DNA from 4 places in the Pseudoalteromonas sp. SG41-2 genome. Region 1 is predicted to be linked to each of the others. Evidence: predicted binding sites of a transcription regulator. Region 1 holds the regulator's gene; each other region holds the start of a gene.
What was found. Region 1 encodes sigma-54, which starts transcription at its own class of promoters, with help from an activator protein. Its sites were predicted from a motif close to GTTGGCACGNNNNTNGNNT; they were not measured.
Positions count from the first base shown of each region.

Region 2: a site for sigma-54 is predicted at 2,651-2,669, ahead of H5186_RS00360 (PA2169 family four-helix-bundle protein). Genes of this name have one in related genera too.
Region 3: a site for sigma-54 is predicted at 2,216-2,234, ahead of H5186_RS15295 (TorF family putative porin). Genes of this name have one in related genera too.
Region 4: a site for sigma-54 is predicted at 3,013-3,031, ahead of fliE (flagellar hook-basal body complex protein FliE). Genes of this name have one in related genera too.

Region 1 is NZ_JACJFK010000037.1:9,357-14,676, forward strand. It holds gene rapZ (RNase adapter RapZ) at 1-336, opposite strand, end outside; gene ptsN (PTS IIA-like nitrogen regulatory protein PtsN) at 357-809, opposite strand; gene hpf (ribosome hibernation promoting factor) at 814-1,101, opposite strand; gene H5186_RS20595 (RNA polymerase factor sigma-54) at 1,130-2,626, opposite strand; gene lptB (LPS export ABC transporter ATP-binding protein) at 2,693-3,418, opposite strand; gene lptA (lipopolysaccharide transport periplasmic protein LptA) at 3,415-3,948, opposite strand; gene lptC (LPS export ABC transporter periplasmic protein LptC) at 3,938-4,492, opposite strand; gene kdsC (3-deoxy-manno-octulosonate-8-phosphatase KdsC) at 4,489-5,040, opposite strand; gene H5186_RS20620 (KpsF/GutQ family sugar-phosphate isomerase) at 5,040-5,320, opposite strand, start outside.
Region 2 is NZ_JACJFK010000001.1:86,229-91,548, forward strand. It holds gene H5186_RS00350 (TonB-dependent receptor plug domain-containing protein) at 1-1,490, shown strand, start outside; gene H5186_RS00355 (biopolymer transporter ExbD) at 1,548-1,943, opposite strand; gene H5186_RS00360 (PA2169 family four-helix-bundle protein) at 2,159-2,602, opposite strand; gene H5186_RS00365 (LysR family transcriptional regulator) at 2,770-3,708, opposite strand; gene aceK (bifunctional isocitrate dehydrogenase kinase/phosphatase) at 3,724-5,320, opposite strand, start outside.
Region 3 is NZ_JACJFK010000019.1:11,282-16,601, forward strand. It holds gene H5186_RS15280 (AsmA family protein) at 1-390, opposite strand, end outside; gene H5186_RS15285 (helix-turn-helix transcriptional regulator) at 533-724, shown strand; gene H5186_RS15290 (hypothetical protein) at 882-2,045, shown strand; gene H5186_RS15295 (TorF family putative porin) at 2,335-3,012, shown strand; gene H5186_RS15300 (aldo/keto reductase family oxidoreductase) at 3,152-4,045, opposite strand; gene H5186_RS15305 (DUF5329 domain-containing protein) at 4,305-4,679, shown strand; gene H5186_RS15310 (FecR domain-containing protein) at 5,203-5,320, opposite strand, start outside.
Region 4 is NZ_JACJFK010000006.1:86,863-92,182, reverse strand. It holds gene H5186_RS06755 (DNA-3-methyladenine glycosylase I) at 1-163, opposite strand, end outside; gene H5186_RS06750 (PAS domain-containing sensor histidine kinase) at 304-1,416, shown strand; gene H5186_RS06745 (sigma-54 dependent transcriptional regulator) at 1,413-2,891, shown strand; gene fliE (flagellar hook-basal body complex protein FliE) at 3,070-3,402, shown strand; gene fliF (flagellar basal-body MS-ring/collar protein FliF) at 3,423-5,138, shown strand; gene fliG (flagellar motor switch protein FliG) at 5,131-5,320, shown strand, end outside.

The sequences.
Region 1 (5,320 bases):
CAGTGGCAAAGAGTCCAAAGATAATGGGTGTAAGCGGCGAGTTTCAGAAAAACGTTTGATCAGGGTTTGATCATCACTGTCTAAATAAAATAGCGTCGGATTTGCAAAACCAGGCAAGTATTCAAGAATATCGTTAAATTCTTCCTGCTCTTTCGGTAAATTACGGACATCAATACTGACGGCAATTTTGTCATAATTATCAGAGACACTGCGCACTAATGAAGGTAATAAGTTTACCGGAATATTATCTACACAATAATAGCCAAGATCTTCTACTACACGCAGAGCAACAGATTTACCTGAGCCAGAACGCCCACTGATGATGATTAACTCCATGTAAATTCTCCTTCATTTGGCTACGATTGCGCAGCAATTACGTGATACAAATCTTGGTCTGTTTTTGCGCTACGTAGTTGTTTACAAAAATCTTTGTCGTTGAGTTTATCAGCAATTGTGGCTAACGTCTTCAAATGAAGTTGGCTATCACCATCTGGCACGATGAGAGCTACAAATATATCAACTGGGCGATTATCTATCGCATCAAAATCAATCGGTGATTCACTCACTATAATTATTGCTAGCGGGTTTTCAACACCACTCATACGGCCATGAGGAATAGCAATACCACGACCAATACCCGTACTACCTAGTTTTTCTCTCGACAGTAGTGCGTTGAGGATTTCTTGTTGTGATAGCTGAGGAAGTTGTTCATGAGCCAATTGGCTGATAAATTCAATGATCCGTTTTTTGCTATTAAAAAGGACCGCAGCTTTACTGCAGTCCTGGCAAATAAGTGAGCTTAATTTCATAGTGTTAGTGTCGAGCGTGCTTCTCTTTGTGTTTAATTACCTGACGGTCAAGTTTGTCGATTAGTCCGTCAATGGCTGCATACATGTCTTGGTGCTCAGTTGAGGCAAATAATTCAGCGCCACTGACATGTAATGTGGCTTCTGCTTTTTGGCTTAGCTTTTCTACATCAAGAATGACATGGACATTATTGATATGATCAAAATGCCTTTCAAGCTTGGCAAACTTATTGTTTACATAGTCTCTTAATGAATCAGTAATTTCTACATGACGACCAGTTAAATTTAGTTGCATAAGCATTTTCCTCTTGTGATTTTACGCCTTAAATCAAACTTTTACGTTGATTTGACGGTGGAATAGCCAGTGACTCGCGGTATTTTGCAATAGTCCGTCTAGCTACTTTGATACCTTGCTCTGCCAATATATCTGCAATTTTACTATCACTCAATGGTTTCGCTGAGTTTTCTGCACTGATCAATTTTCTGATCAATGCTCGAATGGCTGTCGATGAGCATTCGCCGCCGTTCTCAGTACTTACATGGCTCGAGAAAAAATATTTTAACTCAAATATACCACGAGGGGTATGCATGTATTTTTGGGTGGTTACACGAGAAATTGTTGATTCGTGCATCTCAACCATTTCGGCAACGTCGTTTAGTACCATAGGGCGCATGGCCTCAGGGCCATGCTCAAAGAATCCTTGCTGCTGTTTAACAATGCAGTTGGTTACTTTGAGTAACGTCTCGTTACGACTTTCTAGGCTTTTAATAAACCATTTAGCTTCTTGCAAATGCGAGCGTATAAATTGGCTGTCAGTGCTTGATTTTACAGAGCGTGACATCGCCGCATATTGGCTGTTCACTCTAATTTTTGGCATGCTGTCTGGATTGAGTTCAACCACCCAGCGACCTTTAATTTTTTTCACCGAAACGTCAGGAATAACATACTCTGATTCTTCGCGTACTATGGTATCCGCAGGCTTTGGGTTAAGGCTGTGGATCAGTGTCATTACTTCTTTTAGTTCATCTTCTTTAAGCTTAGTCTTTTTCATCAAAGTGCGATAGTCACGACTAGCTAATAAATCGATATGATCAGTTAAAATCATTTTTGTCTCGCTAATCCAAGGAGTTGCAGGATCAAATTGATTTAATTGAATACATAAACATTCTTGTAGGCTGCGCGCAGCAATACCAACAGGGTCAAACAACTGAATGCGTTTTAACACTGCTTGCACTTCGTCGAGTTCGATTTCTTCTTCGTTATTACCTTGATTTAAGCTTTCTGCGATGTCTTCGCAGCTCAAGGTTAAAATACCTGAATCGTCAACGGCTTCAACAATCGCAATGGCAATGGCTTCATCGGTTGGACTAAAAGGTGTGAGTTGTAATTGCCACATTAGATATTCGTGCAAGGTTTCAGTTGAGGCACCTTGATAAATTGACTCATCTTCAGGCATTGGCCCAGATGACGTATTTGGCGCAGCACTCATGTATTCGTCCCAGGTGACGTCCATAGCCATTTCGTCACTTAAGGTCTCTTTACTTAATGCTTCGCTACTTTCTTGTTCATATTCGCTTGGCTTGTCGTCTGCTGATGCGCTAACGGTTAAGTCATCGTTATCTTGTTTTTGTTCGTTTTTACCAGCCGTGTCGTCTGAATATTCATGTTCTTCTAGCTCTAACAATGGATTGCTGTCGAGCGCTTCTTGAATTTCTTGCTGGAGATCCAATGTACTGAGTTGCAATAAGCGAATTGCTTGTTGCAGCTGTGGTGTCATTGTAAGTTGCTGGCCCATGCGCAGCTGGAGTGATTGCCTCATGTATCTCTAACAATCCTTTTATTGTTATCATCGTTAAGTCTAGCAGATACTTAGCCGAGCGTGGCTTTATAGCCTAAATTGCTCGCCCAGGTAAACATCGCGGACTGTTTGGTCGGCGAGTACATGCTCAGGGGTACCTGATGCAATTAACTCCCCATGAGAAACTATGTAGGCTTTTTCACAAACATCAAGGGTTTCTCGTACATTGTGGTCGGTAATAAGCACGCCAATACCACGGTTTTTAAGGTGTTCAATAATCTTCTTTATATCTAACACTGAAATAGGATCAACGCCAGCAAAAGGCTCATCAAGTAAGATAAATTTTGGGTTTGCGGCTAAAGCGCGTGCAATTTCAACTCGACGACGTTCACCGCCAGATAATGCCATACCTTGGCTGTCGCGGATATGTTGAATGCTAAACTCATCAAGTAAGCTGTCGAGCGCTTCTTCTCTGGCTTGTTTATTCAGCTCTTTACGAGTTTCTAAAATAGCCATCAGGTTTTGATAAACAGTTAATTTACGGAAGATGGATGATTCTTGTGGCAGGTAGCCAATCCCTAACCGTGCGCGACTGTGCATTGGCAGTAAGGTGATGTCATTATCATCAATACTGATTTTACCTTTGTCGCTTGGAACTAAACCCACAATCATATAAAAGGTGGTGGTTTTACCAGCGCCATTAGGACCCAATAAGCCAACAATGCTGCCTGCGCTAACTTCTAAACCCACGCTTTTTACAACTTGGCGACCTTTATAGCTTTTTGCTAGAAATTCAGCTTTTAATGTACTCATGGCTGCCCTTTAGATTTGTCTTTTTTACTGTCTACTGGTACCAAAATGGTGTGCACACGATCGCTTGAGCTTGCGCCTTTTTCAGCACTGATCAGTTGCTGGTCCATATCATAGGTAATGCTTTTGGCATTGATTTTTTGACCTGCCTGAGTGACTTGTGCATTGCCAACCAAGGTTAAATAGCGCTTAGCGACATCGTAACGGACTTCATCAGCACTGGCACTCATTACTGTGCCATCAGTTTGTTTTTCTTCAAAGTAAGCCGGACTGCCAGTTGCGACAAGTAGTTGTTTGTTATCGCCTAAATCTTCGCGCTTATGGACTTCAAGTCGATCCGCTTTGATACGGCGGTTACCATGAATGATTTCAACATTTTTTTCAAAAATACCGATATTGTCTTTCAGTTGGGCAAGCTGCGTGTCAGCACTGATAGAGACTTGATCTGCAGGTGGTGTCGTATTTTCAGCAAAGCTTGCAAAAGCAATGAATAAGCTTGGTATAACAAGCAAGTGAGCAAATTTATTGGTCATAATATATGGTTCGCGTATGGTTAATTAGTTCTACCACTTCGGCTTTTAAGTCGGCATGGAGACCGCGCCCAGTGATTTTTAAATTTGGTCCGATTAATTCAACTGGTTGTTCTGAACTCATGGTTTGTAGTTCAATATCAACCTGAATATTATCTGCGTTTATATGTTCAATCATGGCATTATTGGTCAGGTTTTTAGCAACCACATTACCTTCTAAAATTAATTGATGATTTTCATATAAGGTGGCTTCATCGGCATTAATTTGCCACGTCTGCTGTTGATTATAGAGTGTAAAAATAGGTTGTTCAAAGTAAGTGAACCCTAACTGTTGGTAGAGTTCCATTTTTGCAGCTGTTACTTTGTGGCTAATTTTACCTTGTTCATCAAATGCGGTTTGTTTTAATGCCACCGCAGTATAATCAGGTTTTGCTATTATATCTTCTTGGTGTTGTTTTATGGCGGTACTTTGATAAAAATACGGATACCACAGCCATACCATGCAGCCGACAAATAATACGCATAATATTAAACGCGCACTATTCATGAGCTCGTGCCTTCGCTGGTTAATGATTTACCATTTTCGAGCATTAATAAATCAGTGAGTTCACGCACCGCCCCAAAGCCACCAGGTAGCATGGTTGTATAATGTGAAATGCGTTTGATTAGTGGATGCGCATCATTTACTGCCACCGCAAAACCAACCAATTCCATTACCGGCAAGTCAGGTCCGTCATCGCCTATGTAAGCGATTTGTTCATCGCTTAACTGCAATTTATCCTTGAGCTGTTGATAAGCTTGCAACTTGTTTTCTTGGCCTTGGTAAATATGCGGTACTGTCAGGCTAGTCATCCGTTGCTGAACTATCTGTGAATGACGACCGGTGATCACGGCAACTTCAAAACCGCTATTGATCAGTGCTTTGATACCAAAGCCATCTTTAGTATTAAACGCTTTGAGTTCTTCACCTTGGTTACCAAGATAAATACGACCATCTGAAAACACCCCATCGATATCACAGATCAGGAGTTTGATTTTTTGTGCTCGCTCGCGAGCATCATCTGAAAGTGGCTGATATAAGTCAGCAAACTGCATTATAAAACTCCTGCTTTGAGCAAATCTTGCATATTAAGAGCACCAATAGGGTGGTGTTTATCATCAACTACAATTAAGCCATTGATACGCTTATTCTCCATGATATTGAGTGCCTCGGCGGCAAGCATATCAGCAGTTGCAGTAGTGCAAGAGCGGGTCATGACAGTGCTTATCAAAGTACTGTGAATATCTATTCGTTGCTCTAAAATTCGCCGTAAATCACCATCAGTAAAAAGCCCTGCAAGTTGCCCTGTGTCATCAACAATAGCTGTCATACCTA
Region 2 (5,320 bases), on a different contig from region 1:
CCTATGGTGAAAACAGCATCGATTATACCACTAGTGACACTATCAATGGTTCATACGCTAATTTATTACGTTATGATCAAGGTTTAAGTGCTGATGATATTCGTGCCACTATTCCTCGCCAAGCGTATGCGTATGGCATGGAGTTATCACTGCAAACAATCAATCTTGATTTTACACAAGACTATGATAATTTTTCACTGGCAATGGGTGCCGAGCTTCGCACCGATGAATATCGTATTTTAGAAGGCAGTGAATACGCTTACCGTGATTATGATACTAATAATGGTGTTAATATTTACGATGGTATGAGCGGTGGTATTGGCAGCGAAAATGCAGCAGGTGGTACTCAAGGTTTTGGTGGTTCATCGCCGGAATCTTCTGTGGATGAATCACGTGATGTGATTTCGTTTTACCTTGATGCTGAAACTTACATTATTGATGATGTAATTATCTCTGGCGCACTGCGTTACGATAACTACAAAGGCTTTGGTGATACGGTTAACTTTAAGTTAGCGGGTAACTGGTCGGTGACTGATGACGTTTCACTGCGCGGTGCGGTGAGTACTGGTTTTAGAGCACCATCAATGCAGCAATTGTATTTCAATAATATCAGTACCCAGTTTGTAGTTGGTCCTAATGGCGATCTAATTGCAGAAGAAGTTGGTACTTTTAGAAACGACAGCACACTTGCACAGAGTATTGGTATTCCAAAACTTAAAGAAGAAAAGTCACAAAACATGAGCTTAGGTATTGTGTATAACGTGACGGATAATATTAATGTTACCGTTGATTATTATTCAATTGATATTGACGACCGTATTGTGATCAGTAACCGTTTAGGTAAAGGGTTGTCATCAACGCTAGATGCTGCATTGGTTAGTTCTGGCGCAGGTGCAGGGCAGTTTTTCTTAAATGGTGCAGATACCGAAACGCAAGGTGTGGATTTTGTTGCGACATGGAACACGGAAGGCTTAGGCGGTACCCTAGATTTTACATTAGCGGCTAACTTTACTGAAACCGATGTGGTTGATTTATTTACTCCTGCGGGCAGTGGTTTGGAAACGATCCCTGTCGAAGATGTATTTTCTTCGCAAGAAACCTCAATCATCGAAGAATGGCAACCACAAGACAGAGTAAACTTAAGTGCATTATATCGCCTTGAAGATTGGACGGTAAACTTATCGCTCAATCGTTATGGCGAATACACGGTTGAAGATGGCGGTCGCCAGACTTACGGCGCTGAAATTCTTACCGATATAAAAGTAAATTATTTTGTCACAGACAACTTGTCACTAAATATTGGTGCAAACAATTTATTTGACGTTTACCCTGATAAAAATACCATAGGTAATTCTCGCTCAGGCACAATTGTTGATGCTTCTGGTAATACTATTATCAGTTCAACCGGTGTATTTGAGTACTCACGCCGTTCAGCACCATTTGGTTTTAACGGTGCTTACTACTATGTAGGTGCTGAATACCGATTCTAAAAATAACTTCTCCTACGTTATTTAGTTTTGAAGGGCCGTCTGGCCCTTTTTTTGCTTTTAGTGTGATGTGAGTGCAATGGGGTAGTTATCATACTCTTTGATATTATTCATTACTGTCATTAAAGTTTGATGCGTACTGTTTTCGTCAGCGGCTATTTGTACTGTGGCGATATTATACTTCGCAGCAAACATCGCAAGGTTAGTGGCAACTTGGTTTAAGTCAATTAATCGCCCCGCAAAATACACCGCATTGCTTTGGTCAATACTAAAATGAGCACTTTTAGTTTGTTTATCAATACTGGGTTTATCTACAGGCCGTTGCAGCTCTATTGCCACAGGTTTTACAAATGAAGTTGTAACAATAAAAAATATTAAAAGTATAAATACAATATCAAGCATCGGCGTCATATCAACGTCAGCGTTTTGTGGGTTTACATGTTGTTTATTTCTCATAATGGAACCTTGTTATTTTTGATAAAATGCTGCGGCGCCACAGCGGGATAGTAGGTACCTATTAATAAGCCTAGACGATTAAAATCATGCTGTGGTTAAATAAATATGCTATTTTTATTAATTATTTGCATTATTTTGTTATAAAAATCATTTAACTATAATTATGAGCATAAAAAAGCCCAGCGCGTGGCTGGGCTTTCATTTAAGCATTGTGGTTAATGCTTCTGCATACGGCTCATCTCCGTATGACAGCTTTGCATGGTCAGTAATACTTTAGCGAGGGCGGCTTCACAATCGTGCGGTTGTGGTTTTTTCATGGCAGCTTTAATTTCTTCAAGTGTTTTATCTTCCACTTCTTCAAGCTCTTTGACATAAATTTGGTCGTTGTTGGCACTAAATTTTGTGATCAGTGCGGTATATGCTCGGCGAGCTTCAACAGCAAAAGACGAACCATCTTCTCGTTCACCTTGCTGATTAATAGCGTAAGGCTGTAAGTTTTCAACGCTGACTTTACGTGCGTCTATCATACGCTGAAATAGCGCACCAATGGCTGGATCTTGTACTTTTTCCTGCGCCTTTTCATAAAAGTCGATGCCGCTGTTCATTACTTGGATAATGTCAGTGATATGATTTACTTCGTTTCCTTGCTGGGCATTCATAATATTGACCTCTTTAAGTTAAATGAATATTAAAGTTCAAGTAACTTAAAGCAATTGCCATTCCATTTTTAAATTATTTTAACATCATGATTATTAATACTTTTAAATTGATGTTTGCTTACTTGAAAATACCAGTAAGCAAATTTTACAGGGCTTTTGTAAGAGCGTTACTTTAATTCATCTGCAACTTCGGCTACTTTTTGGCGTAACCAAATATGACTGGCATCTCTGTGAAGTAATGGGCTCCAAATCATATCTAACTCAAATGGTGGTATAGGGAAGGGAGGCTCCAGAATTTGCAAACCAGGATCATCTAAATAAATATTAGCGGCTTTTGAAGGGAGTGTCGCAATCAGGTTCTTCTCTTTCGCTAGATGTATTGCAACGTGGTAATTACGGGTGAATGTGGCAATATTTCGGTGTTTACCAAAGTGGGCGAGCGCTTCATCAACCCAGCCAAGTTTTTGTACGTCTTTAGGATCCATACCAACCCCGACACCAAAACCTGTTTTACTTACCCAAATATGCCGAGCTTTTAAATAACTATCGAGGCTAAAATTTTCAATGATCGGGTTGTCAGCTTTTACTAAACAACAAAAGCTATCTTTCCAAATACGTTTGTGATGAAACGACTGCGGTAGGTTTTCGAAACGATTTATTGCCATATCAACTTTACCGTTTTCTACATCATGAAAAGTAACATCACTTGGAGTGAGAATATCGAGTGTGGTATCCGGCGCTTCATCGTGTAATTTACTCAGTAGCTTAGGTGCTAAGGTGCTGGCAGCATAGTCACTGGCCATAATCCTAAATACCCGTTTGCTTTGGCTGGCCTCAAATTCACGGTTTGGTGCAAGCGTTTCTTCTAATGTCATTAAGATGCCACGGATCACCGGCTGCAATTCAATAGCTCGTTCAGTGGGCACCATACCATCACTGGTGCGTACTAAGATCGGATCGTTAAACAGGTTACGTAAACGTTTTAAACCATTACTCATTGCCGGCTGTGTAATGCTAAGCTGGTTTGCGGCGCGAGTAACATTACATTCGCGTAATAATGTGTCGAGATAAACGAGTAAGTTTAAATCTATTTTACTGATATTCATTGTGTGTCCTTTCGTCTACCATTGATGGATAAAACGCTGCGCTGCTGGATAAGGGTAGATATGGCTAACGACCCCTGCTTTTATATTTCGTTGCGCTTGCTGCCAAAATGCGACGTCTAATAGTTCTGGATGTGTTTGGCTGAAAACTGCTTTGTATTGCGGGTTCGGCATTACAAAAGTGCATAACTGCTCTGGAAATACATCTTGTGGTGCCACAGAGTAACTTTGCTCATTGGTTAAGTAGTCATCATAACTTTTGGCTTTAGGCAGTGCTCTAAAGTTCATGTCTGTTAAATATTGCACTTCATCATAATCATAAAAAATAATGCGTTTGTGTTTACTGACACCAAAGTTTTTAAGCAACATATCGCCTGGGAAAATATTAACGGCGATCATTTCCTTGAGTGCTTGGCCATATTCTGCAATGGCAACAGCGGCATCTTCAGTATTAGCTTTTTCTAAATATAAATTCAGTGGCGTCATGCGTCGCTCAATATACATATGTTTGATGATCAGTAAGTCGCCTTCGATGATCATTGATGAACCAATAGTTTGTTTAAGCTGTGCAAGCAATGTAGCGTTAAAACGCGCAACAGGGAATACGACGTTAGAATACTCTATGGTATCTGCCATACGACCAACCCGATCATGGCTTTTAACTAATTGGTAGCGTTTGAGAACGGTATCGCGGCCAAATGGTTTACTTTCACCAAATTTGTCTTTAATTATTTTAAATACATAATCAAATGAAGGTAGGGTAAATACCATCATCACCATGCCCGGTGTGCCAGGGGCAATCACAAAATCATCACTGGAGCGTTGTAAATGGGTTAAAAACTCGCGATAGAACTCGGTTTTACCTTGTTTATGAAAGCCAATGGCATTGTAAAGCTCTGCTAAGGTTTTGTTGGGCATTAGTTGGTTTAAAAACCGAACTAATGCGGAAGGAGCGTGGGTTTCAACCATAAAATAAGCACGAGCAAAGCCAAAAATAACCCGCATTTGCGATGAGTTAGTCAGTAAAGCATCGAGATACAGACCTTGCTCTTGATGATGTAACACCGCAATAATAAATGGCTGCACACCACTTTGTGATACTACACGGCCGACAATATAGGCTGCTTTGTTGCGATAAAACGGCGTTTGTAATATGTCAAAGCGCATTTGCCACGCACGGTGATGGGTGTCGGGTGCTTGTTTATAAAACGCTTTTACTAAAAGTCGTATATCGCGCTCTAAATTAACAAAATCGGCTTTAAAATCAAATTGATTAATTATTTTACGGATAGTGGGCTTTAAGCCGTCTACAACAGGAAAGTAGCTGCGGTATTCTGCTTCTACAGGAAGCGCAGGAGCATCTGCCAAGGTGGCTTTTACAAAAATAAAATCATTATTAAAATAACGTCGATGAAATAAGCGGCAAAACACAGAGTTATAAAATGTTTCGGCTAATTCTGCTTGTGGATGAAACGTTAAAAAGTGCTGGTAGATTTGTTTTGTTTGCAGCCAGAGTGATTCATCCAATTGATTGGCTAATTGCTGATTTTGTAGTTGCTGGGTGGTTTCGTTAACCCGATCATCGTAATAAGTGATCCGCAAGCGACTAATGTCG
Region 3 (5,320 bases), on a different contig from region 1:
TGCATCAAATAACTGCCAGTTAGCTTTACCATTTTTATCTGTTTCAAGCAGAATATTGGGTTCATTGATCACAAACTTTTCTAGTTTAAGTTCACCACCAAATAGCGAAAACCAAGGAATATGAACTGCAAGTTGCTGCATGCTTGCCATATCTGCACGTGAGCCAGTTTTCATATTGGCAAAATGCACATCTTCAAGTTCAAGCTTCAAAGAAGGAAAAACGGATAATGTTTTATCGCCTTTAATAGTTAAAGTACGCCCAGTGGTTTGCTCAACCTGCTCAGAGACTTTATTAAAAATGGCATCGGTTGGAATTAAAAACGGTGCAGCAATAATTAAAGCAACAAGCAATAATAATATGACACCAATAACTTTAAATAAGGTCTTCATGATGGTCCTTTCAAATGTGCAAATAATGTTCTTATCATAGCGGGAGTTAGCATTAAAATCATTGTGCAACGAAGAAAAATGCAATTTCCTGCATTCTACAGTGAATATATGAATTGTTACTGAAACATTTTGATACCTTTAGCTGCAAAACCATATAGCTGAATTTCGCAAAGCCGCGGGGCTTTCACAGCAAGAGCTAGCCGATGCTAGCGCCGTTTCACGCAAAACAATCAGCACGGTCGAAACATCACGCTTTACACCTTCAGTGATCATTGCATTGAAGATAGCTCGGCAGTTTGAAACTACTGTAGAGCAGTTATTTTCACTTGAATAAGCAGATTAAACCCTTTAAATGCAATCTTGTGCAGATTTAACTTATCAAGATTGCATCCCCTGTATTCTTCGGTATGATGCACAGCCCTGTTGTTTTAAGACGTTTTGCGCTAAAATTAAACAACTGAAAAATGTATTTAACCGGAGTACCATCAGGCATGAAAAAATTGCTCATTTCACCTTCACAAATGGCATTAGGCGAACAAGAAGGCCATATTTATCAAAATATTCTAAAGCAGGCTTCTGAAATCAGCTTAAACCTGATGGCGGTGAAAATAGAAAATCATCCTGAAGACTTCTTAGGTTGGTGCTATGAACTACTTAATGCTAGCCGTGACCGTATTAATCATGATTTACTCGAAACCAATCAATTACCAATTTTAAAAAAGCTTAATGACTTATTAGTTTCAGCAATTAGCTTCTTACAATTGAAAACATTACGCGTAGCGCCTTGGCCTGTAGTTAGTGTATTTATAGAGCAGCATAAAGATGTGTTAGCCCTTGATGAACAGTTACGCCTTGCCAACTATATAGCTGGTATTCGCGAGCAATCACTGAAAGAGATGATCCCTGAAGATTTATTAGCATTTAGTGGTAAACATACTTCTGCACTGGATCCAAGTAGTTATAATTTTGATGTCGAATGGTTTAGCTCTACTAAAAGCGCCAAAGCTTTTCATCAAATGCTTGCCGACCTGCCGGCATTATTTGATGAAGCATTAGCACATATACCTTTAGAAGGTGAAGTAACTGAAGCTGATTACCAAGAATTTGTGGTCAAATATTTAAAAGCCTTTACTGATAGCAATGAAAAGCCAACGCTTGCACCGGCAACTCGTCTATTAGCAATGCGCCGCCCAGATGTTTTTACACCAATTAATAACACCCGTTTAGATGCACTTTGTTCAGCATTGGCTATTACTAAATTAAATAATCGTGACTTTGCGCGTTATTGGCAGGATATTGTCCAAGCAGTTCATGGTATGTCTTGGTTTAAAATGGCAAGTGGTGACAGCGAGCTGGATCAACAACTTGTTGCAATCAAAGCATTAATTCCGTGCTTTTTCTATCATGCAGACAAAAACACGCCTGAAAACTCTAACTACATCAAGTTATTGAGCAAGCCAAAGCGTACAACTACCACTGGCACTAGAAAAGTGCGTCGTGGTAAAGAGTCTGCTGAAATACTTGTTGATCGCGCACTTGCTGCTGACGATATGCCTGAGCATATTCGCGCAAAGCGTGATTCAATTATCAGCGAAGTACAAAAAGGCCGTGGCGTGAACGAAACAATCAGCCTAATGCGTACTATTTTTGGTTAAACCACAGTAAAAAATACAAAAACCCGCTGCAACTGAGTTGTGCATGCGGGTTTTTTTACGCACCAATAAAGTGCGCAAGCTTCGTAAAAAACAATCTCCTCCTTTCACTATAAATATTTATACCTTTGTTTATAAAGTAATTTAAATATAAATTATTGCTTTTCATTTAACTTGGCACAAGCAGTGCTATTACCCTAGTAGACAACTAAAAATAGGATCCGCAATTATAGACTGCAATCTAATTAATAATTGCGAGCCAAAAAATCAGCATAACAACAGGATACCAAACATGTTAAAACTAAAATCAGCAATTGCGATCAGCACACTTGTACTCATGGGTGCAACATCTACAGCAGCATATGCAGAAGTAACAGCCAATGCCGCAGCAACTTCAAACTACTTATGGCGTGGTCAAGAACAAACCGGTGGTGATGCTGCAATTTCAGGTGGTATTGATTATGCCAACGAATCAGGTTTTTATGCTGGTACTTGGGCTTCAAATGCAAGCTGGGCCGATGAAATGACCTACGAGCTTGATCTCTATGCTGGTTTTGGTGGCGATATTAATGAAAATATGAGCTATGACGTTGGCTACATCTATTACGCTTACCCTGATGCAGCTTCTGGCGCAGACGCTGATTTTTCTGAAATTTACGGTAGCATCAGTATGGGTGGCTTTAGCTTTGGCGCATCAGTTCTTGCAACTTCAGCCGCAAGCGGTGATGGCACAGACTTTGGTGATTCGTTATACCTGACTGCAGATTACGGTTTCGCAGTTGGTACTAATGGCACTGAAATGGCCTTACACTTAGGCCACTACTCTGGTGATTTTATTGGTGATGACGATATCATCGATTACGGTGTATCTATCTCTAAAGATGGCTTCACTTTTGGTCTATCAGATACCGATATGGATGACAGTGATATTAAGGCTTACGTTGCTTTTTCAATGGACTTTAGCCTATAAAAAGAATGTGTTACTTGCTGCAACACTAAGGGCCGTAAGGCCCTTTCTCGATCTTGGTAAGCGGTAAGCGGCTAAGTTCATATTTTATATCAAGACTTACCCTCAACTCAGACTGCTTATAGCTTAAAACTTACAACTCCTATGGCACACTGTGCCCTGTTGAACCTTGCCAAATACGATACCATTGTTCACGACTGAGTTTTAACTGCTTAGCGGCAACAGCCGATTTAACACGCTCAATGTTGCCAGTACCCAGTACCACTGATGGGGAACTTGGGTGCATTAATAACCACGCGTAAACCACTTGATCAATAGAACTTGCACCAATTTCGCTGCCGACTTGCTCAAGTACTTGACGCAGGCGAATCGCTTTTTCATCATTTTCTGCAAAAATGCGACCGCCAGCCAAAGGTGACCAACACATAGGTTTAATATCAAGTAACTGACATTGGTCTAAACTACCATCATCAAGTGCTTGCATTTCATACGGTGAAAATTCAATTTGATTGGTCACCAATTCAAAATCAAGACGCGACTGCAATAAACTTAGTTGTGATGGCGTAAAGTTTGATACACCAAAATCGAGTACATCACCATTTTGCTTAAGAGTAGTGAATGCCTCAGCTACTTCGTCTGCATTCATCAAATAATCAGGGCGATGAATAAGTAATGCATCTAATCTATCGGTATTAAAATGCTTTAACGATTGCTGTGCTGAGCTAATAATATGTGCGGCACTCGAATCGTAATGATTAGCTTGGCCTGCTAACCCTAAGCTTGCAAAAGCAGGTTTGATACCACACTTAGTAATAATTTTGATCTCATCACGAATACTTGGCTTTAAAGCTAAAGCTTTACCAAACTCTGCCTCACAACCATATCCACCGTAAATGTCAGCGTGATCGGTGTGCCTTACACCGGCTTCAATTGTTTGCTCAAGAAAAGTTAAACACTGTTGTGGAGTAATTTGCCAATCTAATAATCGCCAAAACCCAAGTACTAGTTCGTCAATAGCGCGATCTGAGCTGTTCATAATTCCACCTTTATTTTTGTAAAAAATATTGTCCCGGCAAGTTCAATGCAAGTACCAAAACAGTATCCCTATCAGATAATTAATAAGCCATGATAATTTAATTGACCTTATTGATGTATTATTCTACATAATAAATAAGGTATTAATAGCTGAAAGTTATACCAGCACATGCATTAGCACATCAGTTTTATTCAGAGCTTTACCTTTTTTTGATGGCACAGGTAACGTAATAAACTTTTTGGATTAAATGAGGCTACAGATGAAAGACTTAACCCACACTATATACAGGCTGATGGCTTGCCTTTTACTCACGGTTAGTCAGTTGAGCTTTGCGGCAACCGCTGAACAAGAAGTCACTCATTTGCTCAGCTTTATCGCGCAAAGCAACGCGACTTTCATTCGTAACGGTGATCAACACACCAGCACCGAAGCCGCTGATCATCTTGCTATGAAATACCGCAAAGGCAAACGCTACGCTAAAACCGCTGATGAGTTTATTGAAAATCTTGCCAGTAAAAGCTCATGGAGTGGCAAACCTTATACCGTTATTCTCAAAGATGGTACAAAAATAATCAGTAAAAAATGGCTTACAAACGAGTTAGCTCATTTTAGAACCACAGAAAAGCCGCAATAAGTGCGGCTTGGTTTCACTCTTAGGAGGGGTGATTTAAATTCTGAAATACAAACGATTCTTGAGCTGATATTTGTGAGTTCAAGAAATTGCTTAACTTTCATATTATTCATTTAATGAAGTATCATATGCAAACATAGCTGAACATTTTGTGAACACAACCTTAAAATAATAATCAAATAAAAATAAAATAGCAAAGTTGTAAACTAGATAGTACTTGCACCTGATTTTGCCACGAATGCTAAAACGAAACACAAAAAATAATCACCGATTTTAACTAAAAGTGAAAGCCACACAACAGCACAGTAATCAAATAGTAGCTCTGTAAGTGATACTAGCATTATCACTATAATTTCGTCATGCTGGATAGTAATAACATTTTGGCTTGTCTAATTTCAGCGCGCAAACAGCTGCATAGTTGTTTGATGTTAAAGCGAATAATAAACCCAATTAATACACTCAGCTATGCATATCTGCAGCGCCTTTTCATTAGCACTGAATTATAAGCCTGTAGAGCTATGACACTTTAATTTCGTTCTTTAATTGATAACCAGAAAGGCAAGCGATAGTGGATTTCTATAGGCAATATTTCACTCAAGTGCCGTAGAGTTTTATCTGTATCCTTTGTTGAAAAAGTCCCTGTA
Region 4 (5,320 bases), on a different contig from region 1:
TCGTATACCAACTTAATCCTGCTTGTGCTGATTCCAGAGTAATAAATTCAAAAAGTGTTTGGTCATCATATACTGGGATCCCCCATTCATCATCGTGATAGGCAACATAGTCATCTTTACTGGTATCGAGCCAAGGGCAGCGACATAAATTTGTTGAATTCATAGTGTCTCCTTGCTTTGCTTATTTTAGTTTGTCATTTTTTTGTCGCGTTATTTATACGCTAAGCAAATGAAATTAATCAATATAATTGTTGGTACAATTTGTGCATTTAGCTAGTTAGATCCTGTAAACGAGAATGCATTATGGCCTTAGCTAATGTCTTAAAACCACAATTTATCACAGCGACCCAGTATAACCCATGTTTACTGCAAGAAGAGTACATTGGTGAGTTAAGTGAATTACGCCAGCAAGCCAGTTGGTTAAGTCATTTAGTAGATACAATGCCTGCGGGTGTTGTGGTGCTTGATGGTCGCGGTTTGATCGCTAAAGCTAATCAAATTGCAACAGACATGCTAGGGGAGCCACTCGAAGGTGAAAAGTGGTTCAGTGTGATCCAGCGCTCGTTTCGGCCCCAACAAGATGATGGCCATGAAGTATCGCTAAAAGATGGACGCTTAATTAAGTTAGAAATAACGGCATTAGCGCCAGAGCCAGGGCAATTAATCTTAATGACTGACTTAACCGAAACGCGTCGTCTACAAACACGCGTTGCACATATGCAGCGTTTAAGTGCATTGGGTAAAATGGTGGCATCTTTGGCACATCAAGTGCGAACACCACTGTCTGCTGCGATTTTGTATGCCGCTAATTTAGGTTCAAAGCGGTTACCCGAAAGCTCGCGAGGCAATTTTCATACTAAGTTAATGTCGCGTTTAAAAGATCTCGAAACCCAAGTAAACGATATGTTGTTGTTCGCAAAAAGTGGCGATCAGCAAGTTGTTGAACATGTTTCCATGCAGCAATTATTAACTGAAGTGAAAACTGGCGCTGATGCTATGGTCGCACTTAATAATAGTGAACTTCAGGTCAGTTTACCTGAGCCTGATATCGAGATAATGGGCAATAAAACTGCGCTTGCCAGTGCCATTCAAAACCTTATTCACAATAGTATTCAAGTCATTGGCAGTAATGCACTCGTTCAATTAAGTGCGCAGCGGGATGCGAGTGACCCCGAGCTAGTGTGTATTACTGTAAGTGATAATGGCCCTGGGGTCGATTTAAGCTTACTTGATAAATTATTTGAACCATTTTTTACTACCCGAAGCCAAGGCACAGGTTTAGGCTTAGCGGTAGTTAGTTCAGTCGCAAATGCACACCAAGGACGAGTTGCAGTAACGAACAATGCTCAAGGCGGAGCCTGCTTTAGTTTACTGTTACCTATTTGTACAAAGTCAACATCGGCGGAGGCAATATGAACAACACGATTTTAGTGGTTGAAGATGATGCAGGGCTTCGTGAAGCCTTGATTGATACGCTTGAAATGTCTGGAATAGATTGCGTTGCGGCTGACAGTGCTGAGCAAGCTATGGTGCTACTTAAAAAAGACAGCTTTTCGCTGGTCGTGAGCGATGTGCAAATGGGCGCGATGAGTGGTCTTGATTTACTGCGCAGCATAAATCTTAATTACCCTGATCTACCGGTTTTAATGATGACAGCGTATGCGACTATTGATGATGCTGTTGAGGCTATGCGGTTAGGGGCAATTGACTATATGGCCAAACCGTTTGCGCCCGAAGTGCTACTTAATATGGTAAGCCGCTATCTACCTGAGCCAGAAAAAGAAACTGATGGCCCGATTGTCGCCGATCCGAGTAGCATTCAGCTATTAGAACTTGCAAGTCGGGTTGCTAAATCGGATGCCAGTGTGATGGTGCTTGGTCCTAGTGGCTCAGGTAAAGAAGTACTCGCACGCTTTATCCATGATAAATCAGATCGCGCAGAGCAGCCATTCGTCGCAATAAACTGTGCTGCGATCCCTGAAAATATGCTCGAAGCTACATTATTTGGCTACGAGAAAGGCGCGTTTACTGGTGCGATTCAAGCTTGTCCGGGTAAATTTGAGCAAGCACAAGGTGGCACAATTTTACTTGATGAAATCACTGAGATGGATTTAGGCCTACAGGCTAAGTTACTACGTGTATTACAAGAACGCGAAGTTGAACGTTTAGGTGGTCGCAAAACTATTAAGCTAGATGTGCGTATTTTGGCTACCAGTAACCGTGATTTAAAAGAGGCTGTGGCTAAGCACCAGTTTAGAGAAGATTTATATTATCGGTTAAATGTATTTCCGTTGATGTGGCGTCCACTTTGTCAACGTCCAGGCGATATTGTCGTGTTGGCAAAGCATTTAATTGAACGTCATCTCAATAAAAGCAAAGAGCCTATCGCTGTACTTAGCGAACCGGCAGAGAAAAAATTATTAGCTCATACTTGGCCAGGTAATGTGCGTGAACTGGATAATGTGATCCAGCGTGCGTTGATATTACGCCACGGTGATATGATTGACGAAAGTGCTATTTTTATTGAAAATTTAACCCAGACTCCTCTAACTGCGGCTTTATCAGCAAGTTTAGTGCCGGTTAATTCAGCACCAGAAAACACTACTTCGGCGGTTACAAGTTCACCAACTAATGATGCTTATTATGATCTGCAAGCGCCAGCAATAAAAGCGACAGCAGAACGCAATCAGCTGCGTGAAGAATTACCAAGCTTGGATTCGGGAAGTTACAAAGATGAACTTAAAGATAAAGAGCATAGAATTATTTTAGAGACCCTAAATCGTTGTCAAGGCAAGCGTAAAGATGTAGCTGAAACATTAGGGATCAGCCCACGAACATTACGTTATAAATTGGCACAAATGCGTGATTTGGGGATCACCTTACCTGCTTAAGCCTCTATAATTTTTGTTTTCCTTCACTATTTAATTTACGCTCAGCCTTGCTGGGCGTAAACTTGTCAAAACTCTGACAACAAAAACACATCTCAAGCTATTGATATTAATTAATTTATTAGTTGGCATGCTTTGTGCTTTATTAAGTTATTAGTAAACTGCATCGTCAGAGACAATTATGAAAATTCAAAACAGCGCATTATTTCAAGAAATGCAATCTATGGCTCTCGAAGCTGGTCGTAGTAATCAAGTAAACAAATTACCGACGCAGGCGCAGCCTACTTCGAGCGCCCAATTTGGCGATTTGTTAAGTGATGCACTCAATACCGTGAATGGCCTTCAAGCTGATGCAAAACAAAAAGTCGTAGCGGTTGAAATGGGCGACCGAAATGTGTCATTAGCGGATGCGATGATCGCATCACAAAAATCATCGGTTGCCTTTGAAGCCACTGTACAAGTTCGTAACAAACTTGTAGAAGCCTATAAAGAAATCATGAACATGCCTGTTTAACTAGGTAGTGGAGAATTATTGTGGCGCAATCTAATCAATCAACAGATCTTGCTTTGGCCGGCGGCGGTATCGACCAAACTGATAATGACGATCAACAAGAACAAAAGTCAGGCTATTTAAGTGCATTAAACGGCGTTGATGTATTACGTCAGGTCACTTTAATTATTGCATTAGCGATTTGTTTAGCGATCGCTATTTTTGTGATTATTTGGGCACGTCAACCAGATATGCGTCCACTTGGAAAAATGCCAACGGAAGAGCTAATTCAAACGCTCGATTTTTTAGATGCACAAAAAATTGACTATCAACTTGATGGCAATGTGGTTTCTGTTCCTGAAAATGAATATCAAAATATTAAATTGTTAATGACCCGCGAAGGTATTGAGCAAGCGCCGAACTCGGGTACTGATATTATCATGCAAGATATGGGTTTTGGTGTTAGTCAGCGTTTAGAGCGTGAACGTTTAAAGCACGGTCGTGAACAACAACTTGCGCGCACGATCGAGGAACTACAAAATGTCACGCGTGCTAAAGTATTATTGGCAATCCCGAAAGAAAATGTTTTTGCTCGTCGTGAGAAAAAACCATCCGCAACAGTTGTATTAACTTTAAAACGTGGTCGTATGCTCGGTAGTGAAGAAGTGGACGCCATTGTTGATATTATTGGTTCAGCAGTGCAAGGTTTAGAGCCGTCACGAGTAACTGTAACAGACCAAAATGGCCGATTACTTAATTCAGGATCGCAAAGTGCGTTAGCTGCTCGCTCACGTAAAGAATACGATATTGAACGTAAACGTGAACAAGAATATCTAGATAAAATAGATGGTATCTTAATGCCAGTTATTGGCATGGGTAACTACACTGCACAAGTCGATTTAAGTATGGACTTTAGCGCGATTGAAGAAACTCAAAAACGCTACAACCCTGATTTACCAGCGGTACGCAGCGAAACCACTTTTGAAGAAAACAACATCGGCGGGTTAGCTATCGGTATTCCTGGCGCGCTGACAAATCAGCCCCCAGTGGATTCGAATATTCCTGAAGTTGCCGGTCAAGGTGGTGCAGGCTCTGGTTCATCACCCAGTCGCACTCATAAAGAGGCGACACGTAACTATGAACTTGATACTACTATTTCCCATACACGTCAGCAAAGTGGTGTTATTCGTCGAATTAGTGTGTCTGTGGCAGTCGATTATGTGGCAAAAGTGGGTGAAAATGGTGAAACGACTATGGAGCCTCGCTCAGTTGAAGCACTGTCAAATATTCGTCGTTTACTGCAAGGTGGTGTGGGTTTTGACTTACAGCGTGGTGATGCATTAGAAGTAGTGACAGTACCGTTTGTACGTGAACCGATGGACTTAGCTATTGAAGTACCACTGTGGGAACAAAACTGGTTTATGAAAGTTGTGCGTTTAGTGCTTGGCGCATTGGTTATTATAGTGCTAATCATGGCGGTGGTTAAACCTATGCTGAAACGCTTGATTTACCCAGATGATACCCTTGAAGAGTATGATGATGATGCGCTTAGTTCTGGTGTAGATATTGGTGATAACACCCTAGATATGCTAAATAAAGATTTTGATTCTGCTTCGGTTGGCTTCTCAAGTGATGGTACACTACAGTTACCAGACCTACATGGCGATGAAGACTTATTAAAAGCTGTTCGTGCCTTAGTAGCAAATGAGCCAGAACTCTCCTCACAAGTTGTGAAAGCGTGGTTAACTGAAGATGACTGATCAAGAACAAAAACAACTGCCAGCAGCGTTTGATGTTGATAAATTAGACGGTGTAGATAAAGCCGCAATTTTATTGCTAAGCTTATCCGAAGAAGATGCAGCGCAAATATTAAAGCACCTTGAACCTAAACAGGTGCAAAAAGTGGGTATGGCAATGGCGGCGATAGATGATCTATCGCAAG